Linked DNA regions of Actinocorallia herbida. The protein of the gene in region 1 interacts with the protein of each later gene in a pairwise test. Links are inferred from orthologs where the notes say so. Each region holds a gene or a part of one and is shown on either strand. Other genes may lie near its edges. The genes, in order: mobA and glp.

Region 1 (10,992 bases):
GCGCGACATGCCCGCGGCGTTCCGCGACGCGCTGGACGGCAGGGTGCCGGACGGGGTGGCGGTCCTCACCCTGACCGATGAAGGGGTGCGCTTCCTCGGGCCGGAGACGCCGCAGCCCGTCCTGTCCGGAGAGCCGTTCGCGCTGCTCGTCGTCGTGGAGTCGGCGGTTTCGGAAGCCATAGAGGTGGCGCCGCTCGGGACCGTCCAGCCGGGAGGGTGCCTCGCGGGGACGCTGGACGCGCGCGAGGGGCCGCTGCTCGTCGGGGGGCGGGAGGTGGCGCTGCCGGAGACCGTCCGGGAGACGGCCAAGGCTCGGCTGCGCCTGCGGTCGCCGGAGCCGTGCCGGTGGAGCGTGCTCAGCCCTGAGGGGCGGGGCTGGTTCCCGGAAGGCATGCTGCGCAAGTGGGACGCCCACGGCCGCGCCTACTTCCACGGCTCGGACGTGCTCCTGGACGTCCCGGCCGAGGAACTGACGGTGATCGCAGCCCGAGGCATGGACTTCTCTTCCGCGACGGCCAGGGTCTCGCCCTCCGAGGGCGAGACCCTGCTCGTGGAACTCGATCCCGCGCCCGCCCGGGACCCCGCGGCCGCCGGATGGTACGGCGGCGACCTGCACCTGCACCTCAACTTCGCGGGCGACCAGGTCGCCGGGCCCGCCGACGCGGCCCGGATGCAGGCCGGGGAGGCGCTGCACGTGCTGAACCCGCTCGCGGCCAACGCCACCACGGACTTCGTCTTCGACCGGGAGGCCCTCACGGCCTGGGCAGGCCGCGACCTGCCCTGGTCAGCGCCGGAGGGCCCGGCTTCGCCGGGGAGCCCGCCACGGCGTTGTGTTCAGGGGCCCGGTGTCGGGCTCTTGGGCAGCCCGCCACCGGGCCGGATCGCCCGGATGGGCGCGGAGTACCGGAACGACCTCCTCGGGCATGTCGCGTCCTTCGGCGCGGAAGGCGAGCCCTCGCACTACTACTCGGGGCACCCCGCGTCGGGGCGGCCCGCCGACCGGCCGTCGGTCACCGCGATGTGCGCGGAGATCCACGCGCGCGGCGGAATCGTCACCTGGGCGCACCCGCTCGGATCCGACACGCCCGACCCGCTCGACGCGCTCTTCCAGGGGGTGCGGTCGTGCGCGGCGCGGGAACTGGTCGTGGCCGCCGCCCTGGGCCTCGTGGACGGCCTCGACGTCCTGACCCACCTGTCGTGCACCGGGACCGCCCGCATGTACCGCAGGCTCCTCGGCGCGGGCGTGCGCCTCGCCGTCACGGCGGGCACGGACGTGATGCTCTCCTACGGTCGGCTGGCGACCTACTCCAACCCGCCGGGGTGGGCCCGCGTCTACGCCCGCCTGGACGGCCCGCTCAGCCTGCCCGCCTACCAGGACGCCATACGCGCGGGCCGCACCTTCGCCACGAACGGCCCGTGGCTGGCGCTCGACGTCGCCGGACACGGGCCGGGGGAGAGGGCCGCCGCGGAATCGGGCCACTGGCTGAGGGTCCGTGCCACCGTGACGGGCCCGCGCAACAGAGTCCGGATCTACGACGCCGAAGGAGTCGTCGCCGAGGGGGAGGGAGAGGTGGAGGTCGCCTATGACGTCCGCCATCCGACTTACCTGGTCGCCGAAGCCGAGGGCCCGGCCGTGCCCGAGATCCTCGACCCGCGAGGCGCCTACGCGCACACCAGCCCCGTCCACGTGGACGTCTCGGGCCGGACCGTCGCCCGGGCCGAGGACCTGCGCTGGTGCCTGCGCTGGATCGAGCGCCTCGGGGCGCTGCTGGCCGAGCGGGCCCGCGACCCCGACCCGGCCCTCCCCGCACTGCTGGAGAGGGCCGCGTCGGTCTATCGCGACCGCCTGCCGGGACTCGGCCCCTGAAGGCTCAGCCCTTGATACAGATCAGCTGCCGAAGATGCGCCACGACCTCCACGAGATCGCTCTGCGCCGCCATGACCGACTCCAGGTCCTTGTAGGCGCCCGGGATCTCGTCGATGACGCCGGAGTCCTTGCGGCACTCCACGCCCTTGGTCTGCTCGGCCAGGTCCTCGACGGTGAACCGCTTCTTGGCCTGGTTCCGGCTCATCCGCCGGCCCGCGCCGTGCGACGCGGAGTTGAACGCCGTGGCGTTGCCGAGGCCCCGCACGATGTAGGTGCCCGTCGCCATCGAGCCCGGGATGATGCCGAGATCGCCCCGGCCCGCCCGGATCGCCCCCTTGCGGGTGACGATCACCTCGACGCCGTCGTACTCCTCTTCGGCGACGTAGTTGTGGTGGCAGGAGATGGGCTCCTCCCACCGCACCTTGCGGCCCCGGAACTGCGCGACCACGGCGTTGACCGTCAGTGCGAGCATCATCGCCCGGTTCCGCCGGGCGTATTCCTGCGCCCAGAACAGATCGTGCCGGTAAGCCGCCATCTTGGGGGTTCCGGTAAGGAATACCGCGAGGTCCGGATCGGGTAGATCCTGGTTGTGCGGGAGGTTTCGGGCCGCCTCGATGTGCACTTCCGCGAGCTGGTTGCCGATGCCGCGCGAACCCGAATGCAGCACCACCCAGACCGCGCCGGCGTCGTCGGCGCACAGTTCCCAGAAGTGGTTTCCGCCGCCGAGCGAGCCCATCTGCTTGCGGGCCCGGCCCATCTCCCGGCGCACGGCCGGGTGGAGCTCGTCGAAGGACTTCCAGAACTCGTACCAGCCGCGCTCGCGCAGGCCCGCGATCCCGGAGGGATCGACCTCGCCGCGGTGCATCCCGCGCCCGACCGGAAGGACCCGCTCGACCTTGGCGCGCAGCGGCCCGAGGTCTTCCGGCAGGTCCTCCACCGTCAGGGAGCTCTTGACCGCCGTCATGCCGCAGCCGATGTCCACGCCGACCGCGGCGGGCGACACCGCACCGCGCATGGCGATGACCGAGCCGACCGTCGCGCCCTTTCCGTAGTGGACGTCCGGCATGACCGCCAGACCGTGCACCCACGGCAGCGCCGCGACATTCCGCAATTGCTCCAGCGCCTGCTGCTCGACCGTTTCCGGGTCGGCCCACATGCGGATCGAAGCGGATCCGCCGGGAAGCGTCGTGAATGGCATCACCATCTCCTTTTCCTCGTCCGATTCGGTGGGCGCCGGGATCGATCAAAGCCGAAAGAGAGGGGGAGATCAAACCATTTTCCGGCGACCGCTCACAGATCCGGGTCGTGCGGCTTCGCGTCGGCGACGGGGCGCAGCGACGGGCGCAGCGGCACGATCATCATCGAGAAGTCGGCGGTGGCCACGATGCGGTCCTCGGGATCCTTCACCCGGCACTCCACGATGACGAGCTGGCGCCCAGCCTTGATCACCTCGGCGTACGCGAAGACCGTGTCGCCGTTGGGCCTGCCCAGGTACCGCACGTGCAGATCGGCCGTGACCAGGCTCTGCTCGCCCGGCCTGAACCCGCTGCCCCGCGCCGCCGCGGTGCCCGCCGCGACGTCGATGAGCGTGGCGATCGCGCCGCCGTGGAGGTTGCCGGTGCTGTTGAAGGCCTCCTCCCGGACGGGCATCGACACCACCGCGTGCCGCGCCCCGATCTCCACCACCTCCAGGGCGAGGAGGTGGTGCAAAGGGGTGTTGCGGCGCAGTTCGTCGCGGATGAAGGCCCGGTCGGCCTCCGGGAGGTCGGCGACCCTGATCACCCCGTCGCCCGACATCTGCTCGCTCATGCCTGCTCCCCTCTTCCCCCGGCACGCTTCGCCCGTCGCGCGCATCCCCGTGCGCGCGACGACCTATTATCCGAGGACCCCTGCGCCGACTCCGGTGAGGGGTGCCGCGCGCGTCGACGGCCCACTTCGATAACTCCCAGTATTCACCCGACTGCAAATCTGTGCTGATGGGGGCCAAAGTTCTTCGTCGCCGTAACACACGTGATAAACCGGTGCAGCGCCCACCGAAACCGGTGCCGGCCGACCGGGATGTCTTTAGGTGAGTGTTCAGTGTTCGAGGAGGGTGTGCCGATGAGGCACGCGCGCGACGGGGCGACGGCGGCGATGAACGCGGCCTCCCAGGTGCTGGCCGCCCGCGGCAAGGCCGAGCCACAGGAGTTCGACAACGCCGACGTGCAGTGGGCCACCCGCGCGCGCGACGGGGTCTGGGCGCCGACCCGGGACCGCCAGCGCATCCACGTCGGCATCGACTGCCCGCCCGACCGGGCCGCCACGGTCCTGCGGCCGAGCCTGCGGGTCTTCGTCGGCATCGACGTCGACACCGACATCGTCGCCCAGACCACCGCGGACGGCATCCGTCTCGTCACCGTCGTGCACGGCCCAGAGGCGCCCACGTCCTTCCGGTTCCCCGTCGGGCTCGCCGAGGGACTGGCCCTGGAGGCGATGCCTTCCGGCGGGTTCGACGTGGTGAACCTGCGTTACGGGGCCACCGTCGGGCGCTTCTACACCCCGTGGGCCTGCGACTCGCTCTTCCGCCCCCTGGCCGCGCGCTGGGAGCTGGACGGAGGCGCGATCGTCATGCGGCTGCCGCACGAAGGGGCCGCCTACCCGGTCGTCGCCGATCCGCACTACGGGATCTGAGCGCGTGCAGGGCACTACACTGCCCCCATGATTTTCACCCACGACACCGAGCACGCCCTCGACGTCATGGTGGATCTGGTCAACAGCGCCGCCGACGGCGCCGAGGGACTGCCCGACCTCGCCGCGCTCGCCGTGTTCGTCGACGGCACGGGGGCCAGCGACGTGCCGCCGCTGACCGCGGCCGACCTCGCGGAGGTGCGGGCGCTGCGCGCGCGGTTCCGGGAGATCTTCGACGCCCCCGAGACCGCGCGGGTGGTTCCGCTGATCAACGGGCTCCTCGCCGAGGTGCGCACCGCGCCCTACCTCACCGACCACGACGGGCACGGCTGGCATGTGCACTACTTCGCGCAGGGCTCCCGGATAGGCGAGCACCTGGCCGTCGACTGCGGGATGGCGCTCGCCTACGTCGCGGCCGCGGGCGAGCTCGACCGGCTGAGCTCCTGCGCGGCCGAAGGCTGCGACCGGGTCCTGGTGGACCTGTCGCGCAACCGCTGCCGCCGCTTCTGCGACAGCCGCACGTGCGGCAACCGCGCCCACGTCGCCGCGTACCGGGCGCGCCGTCGCGCGGGATAGCCGCTGTGCCTGCGCCTTGCGCAGCCGCCTATGCTGGGGTGATTCGCGGGTGAGGGAGTTGAGACGGGTGCTGCTCGACGGGCACGGCAGGCAGGCCACCGACCTCAGGGTCTCACTCACCGACCGGTGCAATCTGCGCTGCTCGTACTGCATGCCGCCCGAGGGGCTGGACTGGCTGCCCAAGGCCGAGGTCCTCACCGACGACGAGGTGGTCCGGCTCATCACGATCGGCGTCGAGCGCCTGGGCATCACCGAGGTCCGCCTGACCGGCGGGGAGCCCCTGCTGCGCCGCGGGATCGTCGACATCGTCGCCAGGGCCGCCGCGCTGACGCCGCGCCCGGAGGTCTCCCTGACGACCAACGGCATCGGCCTGGCCAAGGTCGCCGGCGCGCTGCGCGAGGCGGGCCTGGCCCGGGTCAACGTCTCCCTGGACACCCTCGACCGCGACGTCTTCCGCAAGCTCGCGCACCGTGACAGGCTTTCCGACGTCCTCGACGGGATGGCGGCCGCCGCGTCGGCCGGGCTCACGCCGGTCAAGGTCAACGCGGTGCTCCTGCGGGGCGTCAACGAGGGCGACGCGGTCCCGCTGCTGCGGTACTGCCTGGAGCACGAGTACGAGCTGCGCTTCATCGAGCAGATGCCGCTGGACGCCCAGCACGGCTGGCAGCGGGAGACCATGGTCACCGCGGAGGAGATCCACGCCCGGCTGGAGACCGCCTTCACCCTGACGCCCCTGCCGTCGGCGGACCGGGGGAGCGCGCCCGCCGAGCGGTTCGCGGTCGAGGGCGGAGGGCTCAGCGGGCGCGTGGGCGTCATCGCCTCGGTCACCCGCCCGTTCTGCGGGTCCTGCGACAGGGTGCGGCTGACGGCCGACGGCCAGATCCGCAACTGCCTGTTCGCCCGCGAGGAGTCCGACCTGCGGGCGGCGCTGCGCGGCGGCGCCTCGGACGCCGAGATCGCCGAGCGCTGGGCGGCCGCGGTGCGCGGCAAGAAGGCGGGCCACGGGATCGACGACCCGTCCTTCCTCCAGCCCGACCGCCCGATGTCCGCGATCGGCGGCTGACCGGCCGGAGATCCGGGAAGGGGTGCTCCCGTGAGCACAGTGCAGACGGACGGCGCGGGAAGTCCCGGCGCGCCCTATGACGCGGTGATCTTGGCCGGCGGGGCCGCGCGAAGGTTCGGCGGACAGGACAAACCAGGCGCCCTGGTCGGCGGTGTGCCGCTGATCGAGCGGGTGGCGAACGCCGTCGCCGACGCCTCCCGCACGATCGTCGTCGGACCCGTGCGGCCCGGCATGGAGGCGGTGTTCGTGCACGAGGACCCGCCGGGCTCAGGACCGGTGCCCGCCCTGCGCGCGGGCCTCCAGATCGTCTCCGCGCCCCGTGTGGTGCTCCTGGCGGCCGACCTGCCCTTCCTCACCGCCCCGGTCGTCGCGGGCCTCCTGGCGCACCCCAACGCCGTCCTGGTGGACGCGGGGGGCCGGGACCAGTGGCTGACGGGCGCGTGGGAGACCGACACGCTGCGGACCGCCCTGGAGACGTACGGGGGCGGCTCGTTGAGGGGCCTGCTCGACCCGCTCTCCCCGGTCCGGGTCACGGCCGACGAACACTGGTCGGACTGCGACACGCCCGAGGACCTGGCCCGGGCCGAGGAGAGGCTGCGTTGAACGAATGGCTGGCCGAGGCGAGTTCGGCCCTGGGCCTGGATCCGTCGGTCCTGGACCGCGATCTGGTGCTGGACCTGACCAAGGACGTGGCCCACGCCGTCGCCCGCCCCGCCGCTCCGCTCACCGCCTACCTGCTCGGCGTGGCCGTCGGGCGGGGCGCCGATCCCGTGGAGGCGGCGGAGCGGTTGAGCGCGCTCGCGCGGGCTCGTGAGGGCGCCGAAGGCTGAGCCGGGCCTGGTCCGGTCAGCCGTCGGTGGGGGCGAGATCCCCGACGGGGACGACGTCCTTGAGGAAGTCGCGGCGGTCCAGGAACTCCGAGAGGCTCACGCGGTGTTCGTCGCAGGCCGTCCAGACCTTGCGCCGCTCGGGCGTGTGCAGCTTGGGGTTGTTCCAGCGCAGCGCCCACACGCCTTCGGCGCGGCAGCCCTTGGCGGAGCAGATGATCTCGGGGTTGTGCACCGTTTGTCCGTTCTTTGTCTGCTGTGGATGTCGTTTCGCCGGGATTCCCGGCAACGTGGACCTTGCGCCTGAAATCGGGCGCCCCAGAGATCGGGGGACCATCATGGGTGACAGGAAGAAGCCGGCCAAGACTTCCGGTAAGGCGAAGAAGGCCGCGCTCAAGGCTAATCGCACCGCGAAGCAGGAGAAACGCCAGGCCCGGGACGACCGCCCGATGGCCATGCCTCCGGCGCACCGGGAAGAATAACCGGCGGTCTGAGGGCCGGGGCGCGGACGCGGCAAGGCGTCCGCGCCCCGGCGCGTCCGCGGTCAGGCGCGCAGCGCGGTGCCGCCGGACCCGCGCAGCCGCGTGGCGAACCTGTCGCCGACCTGGCGCAGCCGCAGCTCCAGCACGTCGTCCAGCAGGTCGAGCTCGGCGGTGGTCGGCACGACGCCGCCCGCCCAGCCCGTCACCAGGGTCCGCCACAGCAGCACATGCCCGTGCTGCCCCGCCGGGTAGTGCGCCGCCGCGGCCTCCGGGGCCTCGAGCAGGATCTCCGCGACGGAGTTGAGCAGCGCGATCCGGACCGGGCGGGCCGCGGCGGTCGTGAACGCGCGGGCGATGGCGAGCTCGGCGCTCAGCAGCGCCGCGGGGGCCGCGCCCGCCGCGCTCAGCTCCTCGAAGCGGGCGAGCGCGCCCACGGCCGCGGTGTGATCGTGCGCGCCGGGCCTCGCCGCGACGAGGCGGGCCGAGCGCGTCAGCACGTCGTGGTAGAGATCCAGCGTCCCGGTGAACACCGCCACCGCGGTGTCGGGGAGCCGCGCGGCGTGCCGCAGCACCACCCGGCAGATCTCCAGTCCGCCGTCGCGGCCGAGATCCCGCACCACGAAACCCTTGCCGCGGCGCGCCTCCACCAGCCGCGCCGCCTCCAGCCGGACCAGGACGAGCTGGGCCGTCGCGCGGTTCACCGAGAACTCCTCGGCGAGCTGCCTCACCGACGGAGCGAGCGTCCCCGCCGGGTACGCCCCGGCGACGATCCGGCCCGCCAACGCGTCGGCCATGTCGGTGACGACCGTCGGTGCACCCACGTCTCCACCCTCCCGCAAGTCCGTGTCCGGGGAAGTTTAGACGGGTATATTCCTAGCGCGATGCGCGACGACGATCTTCAGGAGAGGATCACCCGGCATCTGTTCGAGGTGCTGAGCGAACTGCGCGTTTGCGTCACTCGGATGGCTCGGGTCCTGCCCCTGTACGAAGAGCTCCTGCCGGAAGGCGCAGGGCCGCCCTACCGCGCCGCGCTGACCCGGTTGCGGGGCGCGGCGCCCGTCATGCTGCCCGGCGCCGTCCACCTGGAGATGGCGCGCGACCTCGGCCCCGACTGGTCCGGGCTGTTCCGGATGTTCACCGACCGGCCCGTCGCCCTCGCCACCCACGGCCAGGTCCACCGCGCCGTCTGGCACGATGGGCGCGAGGTCGCCGTCAAACTCCAGTTCCCCGGCGCCCGCCAGGCCCTCGAGTACGACCTCGGCCAGCTGGACCGGCTGTCCCCGCTCACCGCGGTCCTGCTGCCGGGCGCCGGATCGGTCTCCGCCGGACTGCTGGCGGTCCTCGCGCGGGAACTCGACACCGGACGCGAGGCCGAGGGGCAGCGCGCGTTCGCCGCGGCCTTCGCGGGCGACCCCGACTTCCGGGTCCCGGCCGTCGTCGCCCAGGCCGGATCCTGCCTCGTCACCGAATGGCTCGGCGGGCGTCCGCTCGTCGCCGTGGCCCGCAGCGGCACCCGGACCGAACGGGACCGCGCGTCCCTCCTGCTGTTCCGGTTCGCCCTCGCCGCGCCCGCCCGCTGCGGCCTCGTCCACCTCGACCCCGATCCCGCCAACTTCCGGCTGCTGCCCGACGGTCGGCTCGGCGTCCTCGACTTCGGCGCGGTCGGCGCCCCCCACCCGCCCGCGCTCGGCAGGCTCACCCGGACGGCGGCGGGCGGGAGGCTGCCCAGGATCGTCGCCGCGGCCCGCAGCCACGGCCTCGCGGCCGGCGGCACGGACGCCGACCTGAGGCCGTTCGCCGCCCTCCTGCGCTCCCTGACGGCGTTCGTCCGGGAGGACACCTTCACGTTCAGCCCGCGCTGGGTCGCCGACCGGGTGAACGAGGCCACCACCCCGGCGATGCTCACCGCGGCCCGCCACCTCACCCTGCCCGCGGACTACCGGCAGACCGCGCACGTCCTGCCCGCCCTGCTCGCCGTCCTCGGCGCGCTGGGCGGCAGCGGAAGGTTCCGGGACGAGGCGGCGGCCCACCTGCCGGGTTTCGCCTGAACCCGAGTACCGGGCATCGGCCGTGCGTCATAGACTGACACCCCGTGAGTGATCTGTCGGCATTGTCATCGGTTCCGCCCGCGGGAGTGAGCGGCCTCCACCGCGACGCGGTGCTCAAGTTCTTCTATGGGCCGATGGACTGCGGCAAATCCACCCTCGCCCTGCAGATCAACTACAACCACCGCAGGCAGGGCAGGCGCGGTCTCGTCCTGACCAAGCACGACAGGTCCGGCGGTCCGCGCGTCACCAGCCGGATCGGCCTCGACGGCGACGCCTACGAGGTGAGCGACGACTGCGACCTCGGCGAGCTCGTCCGCCGCGCCCAGCCCCGCCTCGACTACGTCGTCTGCGACGAGGTGCAGTTCTACACCGTCGCCCAGGTCGAGCAGCTCGCCGACCTCGTCGACGACTGCGACATCGACGTGTACGCCTTCGGCCTCGCCTCGGACTTCCGCGCCGAGCTCTTCCCCGCGGCCCGCCGCCTCTTCGAGCTCGCCGACGAGGTCTCCCGCCTCCAGGTCGAGGTCCTGTGCTGGTGCGGCCGCCCCGGCCAGCTCAACGCCCGCACCGTCGGCGGCGAGCTCGTCCGGGCCGGCGAACAGGTCGTCATCGCCGACACCGACGACTCCACCGAGGTCCGCTACAAGGTCCTGTGCCGCCGCCACCACAGAGCGGGCGACCTCGGGCGGCTCTGAGGTCGCGGTCCGCCTCACCCGTGCCAGGCCCCCGGCGGGGCCGTGATCGGCCGCCTCCGAGCAGCCGTCCCGCTTCCGGCCTGCGCCTTCTCAGGGGTGCCCTCGCGGGTCAGGCGGGTTCGGGGTCGAAGGCCGGGACGGGTCGCGCGCGGGCGGTGCGGACCTCCTTGTAGGCGACCAGGGCGGCCAGGCAGAGGGCGGTGAGGGGGACGGCCGCGGGGGTGAAGGTCGAGGCGGCGAGGAAGCCGATGGTGAGGACCAGGGGCAGGTAGGGCTCGGTGCGGTGGTGGTGCAGGACCCACAGGGCGAGGAGGAAGACGGCGACCGGGAGGGTGACGGAGGCCGCGGCGACCGTGTCGGAGACGTGCGTCTCGTGTTCCAGATGGGCGGCCGAGACCGACAGTCCCGCGCCGACGGCGGCGCTCGCGGCGAACACCGCGTAATGGCCGTAACCCCAGATGAACCCGGCGCGCGAGTCCGTCAACCTGCCGGAGGGGTCGCGTGAGAAGTACAGCCACCACAGCGCGCTCATGATGACGACCCCTCCGAGGCCCGTCACGATGAGCCGGACGCTCACGCCCGCCTCGAAGGCCGCCTTGAACGCGAGGGTCGCCGCGGCCACGGACTCGCCCAGCATGATGAGGGTGAACAGCCCGTACCGTTCGGCGATGTGCCGCGGATGCCAGCTCGTCCGCCCGGCCCGCTCGGCGACGACGGGTACCCCGGCGTCGAGAACGGCGAAGGCGATCCACGCGGGGACCCGGTAG
Region 2 (11,078 bases), 3.1 Mb from region 1 along the record:
ATCGTGATCGGGTAGGAGGCGGCCGCGGGGGCGGCGCTCGCGTTGTCGTCCTTGGTGTCCGAGGATCCGCCGCAACCCGCGACACCGGCCAGAAGGGCGGCCGTCACGAGGACTCGGCCGAGGGGGCGCTTCATCCGTACTCCACTTATCAGTCCACTGGGTGCCGGCCCTCGCGTGTCGCGGGACTCTTCCGCAGAGCGGTGCACCGTCGTCCCGGCAGGCCCCGAGTTAGGTAAGCCTTGCCTTGGCTGAACCCTAGGAGAAATGACCGAGTTGTCGCAATCAAGCTTATGAGACACCCGATATCGCGATCGGGACACTCCCATCGCGACGAGAACGCCGCGCCCGATGATGCCGCCCCTTCGGCTGAAGGTCCTCATAGACCACGGCCCCCAACATGACGGAGAACAGCCCGGCCACCGCCGCCAGCGCGACCGCCCCGGCGAGCCCGAACGGCGTCGCCACGACCGCCTCCAGGAAGTCGAGGATGCGAAGGCTCATCGCGCACTCTCGATCCGCGCCTGCCCCGCCAGCGCCTCGGCCAGCCCCTCGACGTCGTCCTCGATGAGCGTCATGGCCAGACCGGCGCCCAGCTCCTGCGAGCTGAGGTCGTACCGGTCGGCGCGCGTCGCCATGAACGACGCCCCCTGGGCGGTCGGCCGGATCATCCACGCGGGGTACTCGCCCCGCAGCTTCGCGAGGTCCAGCGAATCGCTCATGCACGTCCCTTTCTCAGGTCTCCGGCGTTTCGCTGACGAGCCTGGCATGCCGGGGTTACCGTCGGCTACGCAACAAGCACCCCCTGTGACGCAACCGCGCGAGCGCCGCACGCACCCCCGACGCACGCAACCCGCAACCCGCCGACGCCGACCACGCAACCGGCAGGCAACCAGCAGGCAACCAGCCGCAACCGACCGAAGGAGCCGAGGATGACGGCCGTAGGAGGCAGCGAGACATCGGGCCTGCAAAGAGCCTTCGCAGACGAGCTGACGGCGCGCAGAGAGGCCGCCGACATGTCCCGCGCCAAGCTCGCCGAGGTCCTCGGCTGCACCCGCCAGTGGCTCGACAAGGTCGAGACCCTGAAGAGCTCCGCGTCTTCGGCCCTGGCCGACGACCTCGACACCTACTTCGCGACCGGCGGCAGCTTCCGCCGCCTGTGGAACCGCTTCGACGACGCCCGCAAACAGGGCCTGATCCCCCGGGGCTATCGCCCGATCATCGACGCGGAGCAGTCCGCCAACAGGATCAGCGTGTTCGAGCCCGTTGTGATCACGGGGCTCATGCAGACGGAGGACTTGGCACGCCTCATGCACCAGTCCGCCGAGCGGCCTGAGCAGACCGACGAATTGGTCGCCATCCGCATGGAACGTCAGCGGCTGCTCGACAGGCCGGACGCACCCTGGTTCACGCTGGTCATGCGCGAGGCGGTACTGAGGGATCTGCCCAAGGCACTCAAGGAACAGCAGTGCAAACACCTGCTCGACCGCCTGGAGAATCCAAAGATATCCATCCAGATCGTGCCCAGGGAAGAGCCCGCTTTCACCGCTGCGGGGTTCCACCTCCTCTCCTTCGAGGATGAGCCTGACGTCGCCTACCTGGACGCGGCCGGAGGTCACGGCCAGATCGTCTCCGACTTCCGCGAAGTAGGTCTTCTCGCCGTACTCTTCAACCGGATCAGGGCGACCGCTCTGTCCGCGCGAGAGTCCGCGCGGCTGATCCATTTGATCTCGGAGGGCAAGTGAGCACACCCGACCCGACCCCGGCTTGGCGCAAGAGCAGCCGCAGCGACGGCTCTGGGGCTTGTGTCGAGCTGGTGGAACGCGGCTCCGCCATCGCGATCCGGGACTCCAAGAATCCTGGGAACGCGCACCTCACGTTCGGCCGTACGGCCTTGCGCGTCCTCGCGCGGGGGCTGCGCGGTGAGCGCTAGCTCGCCGTGTCCGCGCAGCGGAAGGTGCCCGGGGTGAGGCCGGTGGTGCGGCGGAAGGCGGCGCCGAAGGCGCTGGCGGAGCGGTAGCCGACCTCCTCGGCGACGACGTCGACCTCCCAACCGCGGGTGAGGAGTGCCACCGCGTGCTGGGCGCGGACCGCGGCGACCCAGCGGGCGAAACTCGTGCCGGTCTCGGTGTTGAAGGCGCGGGTGAGGGTGCGGGGGCTGACGCCGAGGTGGCGGGCCCAGTCCGTCAGGGTGCGCTGGTCTCCGGGGACTTCGCGGATCGCGTCGGCGATGGGGCGCAGGAGGTCCGACGTGGGCATCTGGAGCAGCAGCTCACGCGGCGACGGCGCGAGGACGTCGAGGACCATCGCCTCGGTCACCGCACGCGAGCGGTCCGGCAGCGACCCGTCGGCGAGGCGTTCCAGCAGGAGCCGCAGCAGCGGGGTGATCTCGACGGCGACGGGCGCGTCGGCGAGCGGCGTCATCGTGCCGAAGCCGAAGAAGTTCGCGCGGCACAGCGTTCCGGCGATCGCCGAGCCCGAGTGCAGCACCCCGGCGGGCATCCACATGCCGAGCGTCGGCGTGATCGTCCAGACCCGCTCGCCCACGACCGCGGTGGACGCGCCCCGCTCGTTCCACAGCAGCTCGTGGAACGGATGGGAGTGCTCGTTCCAGGTCGTGTCGCGGGCGATGAGCTCGCGCCAGCCCAGGATCACGAACGGGACCTCGACCGGCCCGGCCGCGAGCGCGGGCAGCGTGCGGGTCTCCCTGCTCATGACGGTCATGACAGGAAGTTAAACGACATCAGGGGCGTACCTCCACCTCAGCACCCACACCCCTCCCATCTCATTGTGAATCTGCGATGGAATGTAGTACAACTGCTATCAACGATCGAAGAGATGCGAGGCGTGATGTCCGTCGGCAGGAAGGACGAAGGAACCGTCCACAACCGGATCCCGATGCTGCGGGCCGAGCGCGGCGTCTCGCGCCGCGACCTCGCCACCGCCCTCGGCGTCCACTACCAGACCATCGGCTATCTAGAGCGCGGCGAGTACAGCCCCAGCCTTCACCTGGCCCTGCGCATCGCCGCCTACTTCGAGGTCCCCGTCGAGGTGATCTTCTCCCTCGAACCCTTCCCACGGATCGGGAGCACTTCATGACGCACGAAGAACGGCAGGCGAACCACGACCACCGAGGCCCCTCCTGGTGGCACGAGCAGAAGGCGAAGGCACGCCTTCGGCGCGCGGAGAGCATGCGCGTCCTGGACGCGGAGCTGGACCAGCGCATGCCCGCGCGGTACCGCAAGCGGCGCACGCGGCGCGCGCTGGCGGTCGCGGGCGGCGCCTGCCTGGCACTGCTCTGGGCGGACGCCGCGGCCTCCTGGGTGCTGGCCCCGAGCGACACCGCGATGATCGTCAACTTCGTCATCCTCGGCGTGCTGCTGGTGGCGGGCTTCCCGCTGGGCGGCGCGCTCATCGCGCTCACCCGCGGCATGACGTCGCGGCCCGAGCGGGAACTCGACGAACGGGAGCGGACCGCCAGGCTCCGCGCGTTCTCGACCGCGCACCGGTGCACGACCGTCGTCATGGCCGTCGCCCTCGTCGTGACGATGTTCGCCAACGAGGGACGGGACTCGCGGATCCCGGCCGCCGCGCTGTTCCTCATCCTGTTCGCCCTGCTGGGGACGCACGCCCTGCTGCCGCTCGTCGTGGCGACCTGGCAGGCCCCCGATCCCCTGGTGGACGAGGACGAGGACGGCGACGGGTTCGGCGACGGCGATGGCGACTCCCCCGACGCGCCCCCGCTTCCCGGCTGAGGCGGCCACCCGGCCGGCCCCGGCCCGGAGGGATTCAGTTGCCGACGGCCCTCGGCTGGTCGGCGAACTGGTCGAAGACCTCGACGGGCTCGGGGCGCGCGGCGAAGGGGAGGATGTCGGCGTTCGGGCGGAGTGCCGCGGCCTGGCGGGCCGCCGCCTCCGCGGCGCGGCGGGCCGCGGCGTCGGCCGCCGCGTCGGCGCGGCGCTCGGCCGCGCGGACCGCGTCGATGCGGGTGGCGGTGCGCAGGAGGGCCAGATGGGCGGCGAAGAGAAGGAACGGTGGGAGGGCGATCCACCAGGGGGCGAGGGTGAAGAGCGCGGAGAGGAGCGAGACCGCGGTGAAGAGGGTGAGGGTCGTGGTGTTGCGGCGGCGGCGGGCTATGACGGCCGAGCGGCGGGCGCGGCGGTGGCCATGGGTGAGCGGCTGACGGGCGGGGCGGCGGACGGGCTCGGGGACGTCCAGGTCGTCGTCCGGCTCCTCGGATCCGGCGGCCTCGACCGTCGGCTCCGGGGCCTGGAATCCGGGCTTCCGGCCCGTGACCTCGACGGACTCGGCCTCGCCCTGCTCGAACGGATAGTCGTCGTACTCGGCGGCCTGGGGGCGGCGGCCCAGCAGCCGGGTGAAGCCGGAGGACGCGTCGGAGTCGCGGTGCAGCCACATCGGCACGAGCACCACGGCCCAGACGGCGACGATCGCCAGGTAAAGGAGGGTGCTGCTCATCGACATCCCTCCCGGACCGGCTCTGGGCGAGCACTCCCGGGAGCGATGCGGCTCCGGGAAGTTGGCATGCTCACGTCCGTGACGGTAGGACCGGGGTCAGGTCTTGACGAGCACTGGGGGCGGTGTGTCGTGAGATCTCTCCAGTGATGACCCGTTCTTGAGCGAAGTTTTCTCGATCGTGAGGATCATCCGGGGTTTGCCGTTAGTGCCGTGCGCTCCTCGCCCGCCATCGGGCGGCCAGTCCGTCCGGTACGTCCTCAGACGTCAGGGCGTAGCAGATGTGGTCGCGCCACGCCCCGTCGATGTGCAGCTGGCGACGGCGCACCCCCTCGTCGCGGAAGCCGAGCTTCTCCACGACCCGCCGGGACGCGGCGTTCTCGGGCCGGATCGCGGCCTCCACCCGGTGCAGCCCGACGGTGAAGAAGGCGTGATCGACGGCGAGGGCGACGGCGGTCGGGGTGATGCCGCGCCCGGCGTAGGCGCGGTCGACCCAGTAGCCGACCTGGGCGCTGCGGGCCGAGCCCCACACGATCGCGCCGACCGTGATCTGCCCCACGAAGACGTCGTCGTAGGTGACGACCCAGGGCAGCGAGAGCCCGTTGCGCGCTTCCCGCCGCATCGTGTGGATCATGCTGTAGTACGGGCCGAGACCGCTGCGGAACAGCGGCGTCTCGGGGTTGGTGGGCTCCCAGGGCCGCAGCCACTCGGCGTTGCGCACCCTGACGTCCCGCCATGTCGCCGCGTCCCGCAACCGCAGGGGCCGCAACCCCACCGGCCCTTCGGTCAACGTGACCGGCCAGCCTCGCATCCGTTCCACAATCACCATGATTGCGCGGCGAAGGGCCTATCCGCCATCCGTCGGGCGCGGATGGTCTCCACCGTGGATCTGCGAGACGGCGTGGGAGAGCACCGGGCCGAGCACCGCCATGCCCTCGCGGACCCCGCCCGTCGAGCCGGGAAGGTTGACGATGAGGGTGCGCCCGGCGGTCCCCGCCAGGCCCCGGGAGAGGATCGCGGTCGCGACGGACCCGCGCTGCCGGATCGCCTCGGCGATGCCCGGGATCTCCCGTTCCAGCACCGCACGGGTCATCTCAGGCGTCTGGTCGGTCGGGGTGAGGCCGGTGCCCCCGGAGGTCACGACGACGTCGTAGGCGTCCTCGACGGCCTGCCTGAGCACCGTCAGGACGGCCTCCCCGTCGGGGACGACGCGGGGGCCCTCCACCTGGCAGCCCCACTCGCGCAGGAGTTCGGCGAGCAGCGGGCCGGAGCGGTCCTCGTAGACGCCGCCCGCCGCGCGGGTGGAGATGGTCACGGCAAGCGCGCGCACGGTCATGTGTCCTTGTCTTCGTCGGCTTCGTCGGCTTCTTCGGCTTCTTCGGCTTCGTCGGCTTCTTCGTCGGCCTCGTCGGCCGGCCGGTTCCAGGTCCCGGTCTTGCCTCCGGTCTTCTCCACGACCCGGACGTCGGTGATGACCGCGGCGGGATCGACCGCCTTGACCATATCGATCAGGGCGAGGGCCGCCACGGTGACGGAAGTGAGGGCCTCCATCTCTATGCCGGTCCTGTCCGCCGTCTTGGCGAACGCCTCGATGGCGACCCCTTCGTCGGTCACCTCCAGGTCGACCTTCACGCCGTGGATGGGGATCGGGTGGCACATCGGCACGAGGTCGGACGTCTTCTTCGCGCCCATGATCCCGGCGATGCGGGCGACGGCCAGCGCGTCGCCCTTCGGGACCGCGTTGTCGCGCAGGGCGGTGACGCATTCGGCGGACAGCCGGACGAAGCCGCGGGCCGTGGCGGTGCGGACCGTCACGTCCTTGGCCGAGACGTCGACCATGCGGGCCGCGCCAGAGGAGTCGAGATGGGAGAACTTCACGAGGGCAGCCTAAGGACTTCGATCTCGGCACCCGCAGGAAGCTCCGCCACATCGGCCGGAAGGACGATGAGGCCGGACGCGGAGGCGAGCGCCGCCGTCTGGTGCGAACCCTGCGCGGAGGCCGGCCGGACCCTGTACCTGCCGTCGGCGAACGTCAGCTCGGCGCGCAGGTACTGCTGGAGTCCTACGACCCCGGTCAACGGCGTCTCGGAGACCGCCGTCACGGACGGGAGCCCTTCGGGCGCGAGTCCCTGGAGGTAGCGCAGCGCCGGACGGACGAACACCTGGAACGACACGTAAGCGCTGACCGGGTTGCCGGGAAGGGTGAAGATGGGGACTCTCCCGTCGAGGAGGCCGAAGCCCTGCGGCTTGCCGGGCCGCATCGCGACCTTCTCGAACTCGACCTCTCCCCCTCGGGAGAGCACCTCCTTGACGACGTCGTACGCGCCCATGGACACACCGCCGGTCGTGATGACGACGTCGGCGTGCGCGAGCTGCTCGTCGAGGGTCGCCTTGACGGTGTCGGGATCGTCGCGCACGAAGGACTTCCGCACCGCGACGCCGCCCGCCTCGGTGATGGCGGCGGCCAGCATGAAGCTGTTGGAGTCCCAGATCTGGCCGTGCGCCAGCGGGGTCCCCGGGTCGCGCAGCTCGTCGCCGGTGGACATGACGACGACCCGGGGGCGGGGCCGCACCCGCAGGCGGGCGCGGCCCGCCGAGGCCGCGATGCCGATCTGGGGAGCGCCCAGCGGCGTGCCCGCCACCAGGACCACGTCGCCGCGCCGCACGTCGTCGCCCGCCCTCCGGATGCTGGTCCCGACCGGGGCGCCCCGGTCGATCCGCACCTCGCGCGCTCCGCCGTCGGTCCACTCGACCTGGACGACGGTGTCGGCGCCGTCCGGGAGCGGGGCGCCGGTCATGATGCGCGCCGCGGAACCCGGGCCGATACCCGTCGCCGCGAGGTCTCCCGCGGGAATGTCGGCGACGACGGGTAGCGTCACGGGGAGCGTGGCGAGGTCGGACGCGCACACGGCGTAACCGTCCATCGCGGAGTTGTCGAACGGGGGGAGGTCCACGGATGCGGACACTTCCTCGGCGAGCACCGTCCCGGCCGCCTCCAGCAGCGGAAGCTCCAGCGGGGGCAGGGGCGTGAGCCGGGCGACGATCGCGGCGAGGTGGTCGGAGACGCTTCTCATGCCCCCATGTATTTCACGCCGGAGGCGCTTTTCACGAAGAGCGGTCGGCCACGAACTCCTGGAGCCAGCCCAGGAAGTCGGCGCCGAGGTCCTCCCGCTCGGCCGCGAACTGCACGACCGTGCGCAGGTAGTCGAGCTTGTCGCCGGTGTCGAAGCGGTTGCCGCGGAACAGCACGCCGCGGACGCCGCCGCCGTTCTCCGAGGGCATCGTCGCGAGCGTGCGCAGTGCGTCGGTGAGCTGGATCTCACCACCGCGGCCGGGCGGGGTCTTGGCCAGGACGTCGAAGACCTCGGGGTCCAGGACGTAGCGGCCGATGACGATCCAGTTGCTCGGGGCGTCCTCGACGGAGGGCTTCTCGACCAGGTCGGTGACCTCGACGACGTCGTCCTCGACGTTGGCGGAGATGGCGGCGCAGCCGAACTTGTAGACCTGGTCGGCGGGCACCTCCATGAGGGCCACGACGCTGCCTCCGTACTGCTGGCGCACCTCGATCATGCGCTTGAGCAGCGGGTCGCTGGAGCCGATGAGGTCGTCGCCGAGCAGGACCGCGAAGGGCTCGTTGCCGACATGCTGGGCGGCGCAGTGCACGGCGTGGCCGAGGCCCTTGGGCTCGCCCTGGCGGACGTAGTGGATCTGCGCCAGCTCGGCGGACTCCTGGATGGAGGCGAGCCGCGCGGTGTCGCCCTTGTGCCGGAGGGCCTCTTCCAGCTCGTACGCGCGGTCGAAGTGGTCCTCGATGGAGCGTTTCGACCGACCGGTGATCATGAGGACGTCGGAGAGCCCTGCGGACACGGCCTCTTCGACGACGTACTGGATCGCGGGCTTGTCCACGATCGGCAGCATTTCCTTGGGCGTCGCCTTGGTCGCGGGCAAGAATCGGGTGCCGAGTCCTGCTGCGGGAACCACTGCCTTGGTTACGGGTGAGATGTCGGCCATAGGAAAAACCCTAGTCAACTGAAGGGAGTGTCGGGTGCAGGAAGACGTTAAGCCCTCGTTGCGAACCCATATACGTCATGCGAGGAGTGTCATACCCAGTCTCGAACAAGACCAGGCAAGCTCCGCGATACGCGACGTCCTCCTCACGGTCCCCGAGCTGGAGATGGCTTCGTCAATCGCAGCATATGTCTCAGTCGGTAACGAACCGGGCACGAGAAGCCTGCTGTTCGCGCTCTGGAAGCGTGGATCGTACGTACTCCTCCCTGTCGTCCGCCCTGACGGGGAATTGGACTGGGCCTCGTACGAAGGACCGGATTCACTGCGCGAGGGCCCCTACGGCCTTCTGGAGCCCACGGAGCCGGTACGTGGCGTCGACGCGATCAAGGCCACCGACGTCGTCCTCGTCCCGGCCCTCGCCGTCGACCGGCACGGCAGGAGGCTCGGCCGCGGCGGGGGGTTCTACGACCGGGCGCTGGCCCGCGTCGGCCCCGCGATCCTGACGGTCGGGGTCGTCTACGACGCCGAGTTCCTCGAAGAGGTGCCCGCCGAGCCGCACGACGTCCCGGTCCGCGCGGTCGCCACGCCATCGGGTTTCCACAGGCTGGGGACAGGGCCGGGAAACGTCGGCGCCGTCCCCTAGGGTGCGGTCCATGTGGAGGATCGCGGCGCTGCCGCCGCTGCCGGTGGAGCTCATCGACGCCCTGTTCGCCGAGGTGAGGGCGCACGCCGAGTTCGTCGTGCCGCGCACCCGTGACACCGCGGGCCTGCACGAGGCGCTCGCCGAAGCCGACGCCGTCGTCGGCGACTTCACCGGCGCGCTGGCCATGGACGCCGCCGCGGTCGCCGCCGCGCCGCGCCTGGTGTTCGTGCAGATGCCGCAGGTCGGCGTCGACAGCTGCGACCTCGACGCGCTGACCCGGGCCGGCGTCGCCGTCGCCAACACGCCGGGCGCCAACACCCGGGCCGTCGCCGAGTGGGCCGTCGGCGCGGCGTTCGCGCTCTGCCGCAGGCTCGCCTGGGCCGACCGGCGGATGCGCGAGGGCGGCTGGCCGCAGCTGGAGATCGGCGGCCGCGAACTGCACGCCCAGCGCGTCGGGATCGTCGGCCAAGGGGCCATCGGGGCCGAGGCCGCGCGGCTGTTCAGCGCGCTGGGCTGCCGGGTCTCCTACTGGAGCCGCACGCCCAAGCCGGAATCCGTCGCCGCCTACCTGCCGCTGGAAGAACTCCTCGCCGTCAGCGACATCCTCGTCGTCGCGCTGCCGCTCGCCCCCGAGACCGCCGGGCTCCTCGGCCCCCGCGAACTCGCGCTGCTGCCACCGGGCGCGCTGCTGGTCAACGTCGCGCGCGGCGGCATCGTCCCCGACGCCGCGGTGCTCGCCGCGCTGGAGTCCGGCGCGCTCGGGGGCGCCGCCCTCGACGTCTTCGAGACCGAGCCGCCGCCCGCCGGCGATCCGCTGCGCGCCCAGGAGAACGTCCTGCTGTCCCCGCACGCCGCGGGCGCCAGCGGTCAGGCCCAGATCGCCATCATCGGCGAGGTCGTGGCCAACCTCACCCGGCTCGTCCGAGGAGAGCCGGTCCAGCACGTCCTGAACGGCCTCGGCCCCCGCGTCATCCGCCGCCCGGCCGCCCCCTGAACGCCACGACGTCTCATCCCTCCTGATCCGTTCGGGATAATTGCCCGACGGAGGTGATCTGTGGGGCTTGACGAGTGGCTCGCGTTCGGCGCGGTGATGGTCCTTGTGGCGATCGTGGCGGTCCGGCTGTCGTACCGGCTCGGTCTGCCGAGTCTGCTCGCCTACCTCGGCCTCGGGCTCCTCCTCGGCGAATCCGGGCCGATCGGCATCCAGTTCGACGACGCCCAGCTCGCGCAGACCCTCGGGCTCACCGCCCTCGTCATCATCCTCATCGAAGGCGGCCTCACCACCAACTGGCGGCACGTGCGCGGCGGCGTCCCGGCCGCGCTGTCGCTCGCCATCGTCGGCACCTCGCTCAGCATCGTCATCGTCGCCGCGGCCACGCACTACCTGCTCGGCGCCGACTGGCGCATCGCGCTGCTGCTCGGCGCCGTCCTCGCCCCGACGGACTCGGCGGCGGTCTTCTCCGTGCTGCGCAGGCTCCCGCTGCCGCCTCGGCTCGCCGGCATGCTGGAAGCGGAATCCGGCTTCAACGACGCGCCCGTCGTCATCCTCGTCGTCATGCTCAGCAGCGTCGAGCACGACGCGACGGGCCCGGGAGAACTCTTCGGGGTCCTCTTCTACGAGCTCATCGTCGGCGGGCTCGTCGGCCTCGCCATCGGCTGGGCGGGCGCGCGGGTCCTGCGCGGGGTCGCCCTCCCGGCGTCCGGCCTCTACCCGCTCGCCGTGATGTCGCTCGGATTCGCCGCCTACGGCGGTGCGACCATGCTGCACGCGTCGGGCTTCCTCGCCTGCTACCTGGGCGCGCTCGTCCTCGGCAACTCCAAGCTGCCGCACCGGCCCGCGACCCTCGGCTTCGCCGAAGGCGTCGCCTGGCTCGCCCAGATCGGGCTGTTCATCATGCTCGGCCTCCTCGCCTCGCCTTCCGAGCTGCCCGGACAGCTCGTCTTCGGGGTCGTCGCC

The links.
Region 2: the proteins of mobA (region 1) and glp interact in binary tests that used the Escherichia coli proteins (3 or more experiments, as listed by UniProt). The link is inferred for Actinocorallia herbida from one-to-one orthologs.

Annotation. Positions count from the first base shown.
Region 1 is NZ_RJKE01000001.1:6,718,281-6,729,272, reverse strand. Bases 5,291-7,989 are described here. They hold mobA (molybdenum cofactor guanylyltransferase), read left to right. Parts: upstream 5,291-6,203; coding sequence 6,204-6,776; downstream 6,777-7,989. Other genes in these bases: EDD29_RS30670 (winged helix-turn-helix domain-containing protein), read right to left, coding at 7,545-7,989; EDD29_RS45840 (hypothetical protein), read left to right, coding at 7,339-7,482; EDD29_RS30675 (hypothetical protein), read right to left, coding at 7,020-7,235; EDD29_RS30680 (DUF6457 domain-containing protein), read left to right, coding at 6,773-7,003; moaA (GTP 3',8-cyclase MoaA), read left to right, coding at 5,291-6,173. Also shown: EDD29_RS30715 (CehA/McbA family metallohydrolase), read left to right, coding at 1-1,867; EDD29_RS30710 (RtcB family protein), read right to left, coding at 1,872-3,065; EDD29_RS30705 (PaaI family thioesterase), read right to left, coding at 3,158-3,676; EDD29_RS30700 (hypothetical protein), read left to right, coding at 3,968-4,537; EDD29_RS30695 (CGNR zinc finger domain-containing protein), read left to right, coding at 4,565-5,110; more of moaA, read left to right, coding at 5,178-5,290; more of EDD29_RS30670, read right to left, coding at 7,990-8,303; EDD29_RS30665 (AarF/UbiB family protein), read left to right, coding at 8,364-9,530; EDD29_RS30660 (thymidine kinase), read left to right, coding at 9,575-10,225; EDD29_RS30655 (low temperature requirement protein A), read right to left, coding at 10,335-10,992. UniProt on the Escherichia coli protein: Transfers a GMP moiety from GTP to Mo-molybdopterin (Mo-MPT) cofactor (Moco or molybdenum cofactor) to form Mo-molybdopterin guanine dinucleotide (Mo-MGD) cofactor.
Region 2 is NZ_RJKE01000001.1:9,774,609-9,785,686, reverse strand. Bases 5,445-8,229 are described here. They hold glp (molybdotransferase-like divisome protein Glp), read right to left. Parts: upstream 7,545-8,229; coding sequence 6,345-7,544; downstream 5,445-6,344. Other genes in these bases: galU (UTP--glucose-1-phosphate uridylyltransferase GalU), read right to left, coding at 7,576-8,229; moaC (cyclic pyranopterin monophosphate synthase MoaC), read right to left, coding at 5,803-6,348; EDD29_RS44700 (MogA/MoaB family molybdenum cofactor biosynthesis protein), read right to left, coding at 5,445-5,806. In the rest of the region: EDD29_RS44750 (iron-siderophore ABC transporter substrate-binding protein), read right to left, coding at 1-134; EDD29_RS44745 (hypothetical protein), read right to left, coding at 289-501; EDD29_RS44740 (hypothetical protein), read right to left, coding at 498-719; EDD29_RS44735 (helix-turn-helix domain-containing protein), read left to right, coding at 930-1,742; EDD29_RS44730 (DUF397 domain-containing protein), read left to right, coding at 1,739-1,930; EDD29_RS44725 (helix-turn-helix transcriptional regulator), read right to left, coding at 1,927-2,721; EDD29_RS44720 (helix-turn-helix transcriptional regulator), read left to right, coding at 2,836-3,096; EDD29_RS44715 (hypothetical protein), read left to right, coding at 3,093-3,752; sepX (divisome protein SepX/GlpR), read right to left, coding at 3,787-4,473; EDD29_RS44705 (GNAT family N-acetyltransferase), read right to left, coding at 4,676-5,281; more of EDD29_RS44700, read right to left, coding at 5,318-5,444; more of galU, read right to left, coding at 8,230-8,481; EDD29_RS44680 (5-formyltetrahydrofolate cyclo-ligase), read left to right, coding at 8,516-9,121; EDD29_RS44675 (NAD(P)-dependent oxidoreductase), read left to right, coding at 9,132-10,115; EDD29_RS44670 (potassium/proton antiporter), read left to right, coding at 10,176-11,078. UniProt on the Escherichia coli protein: Catalyzes the insertion of molybdate into adenylated molybdopterin with the concomitant release of AMP.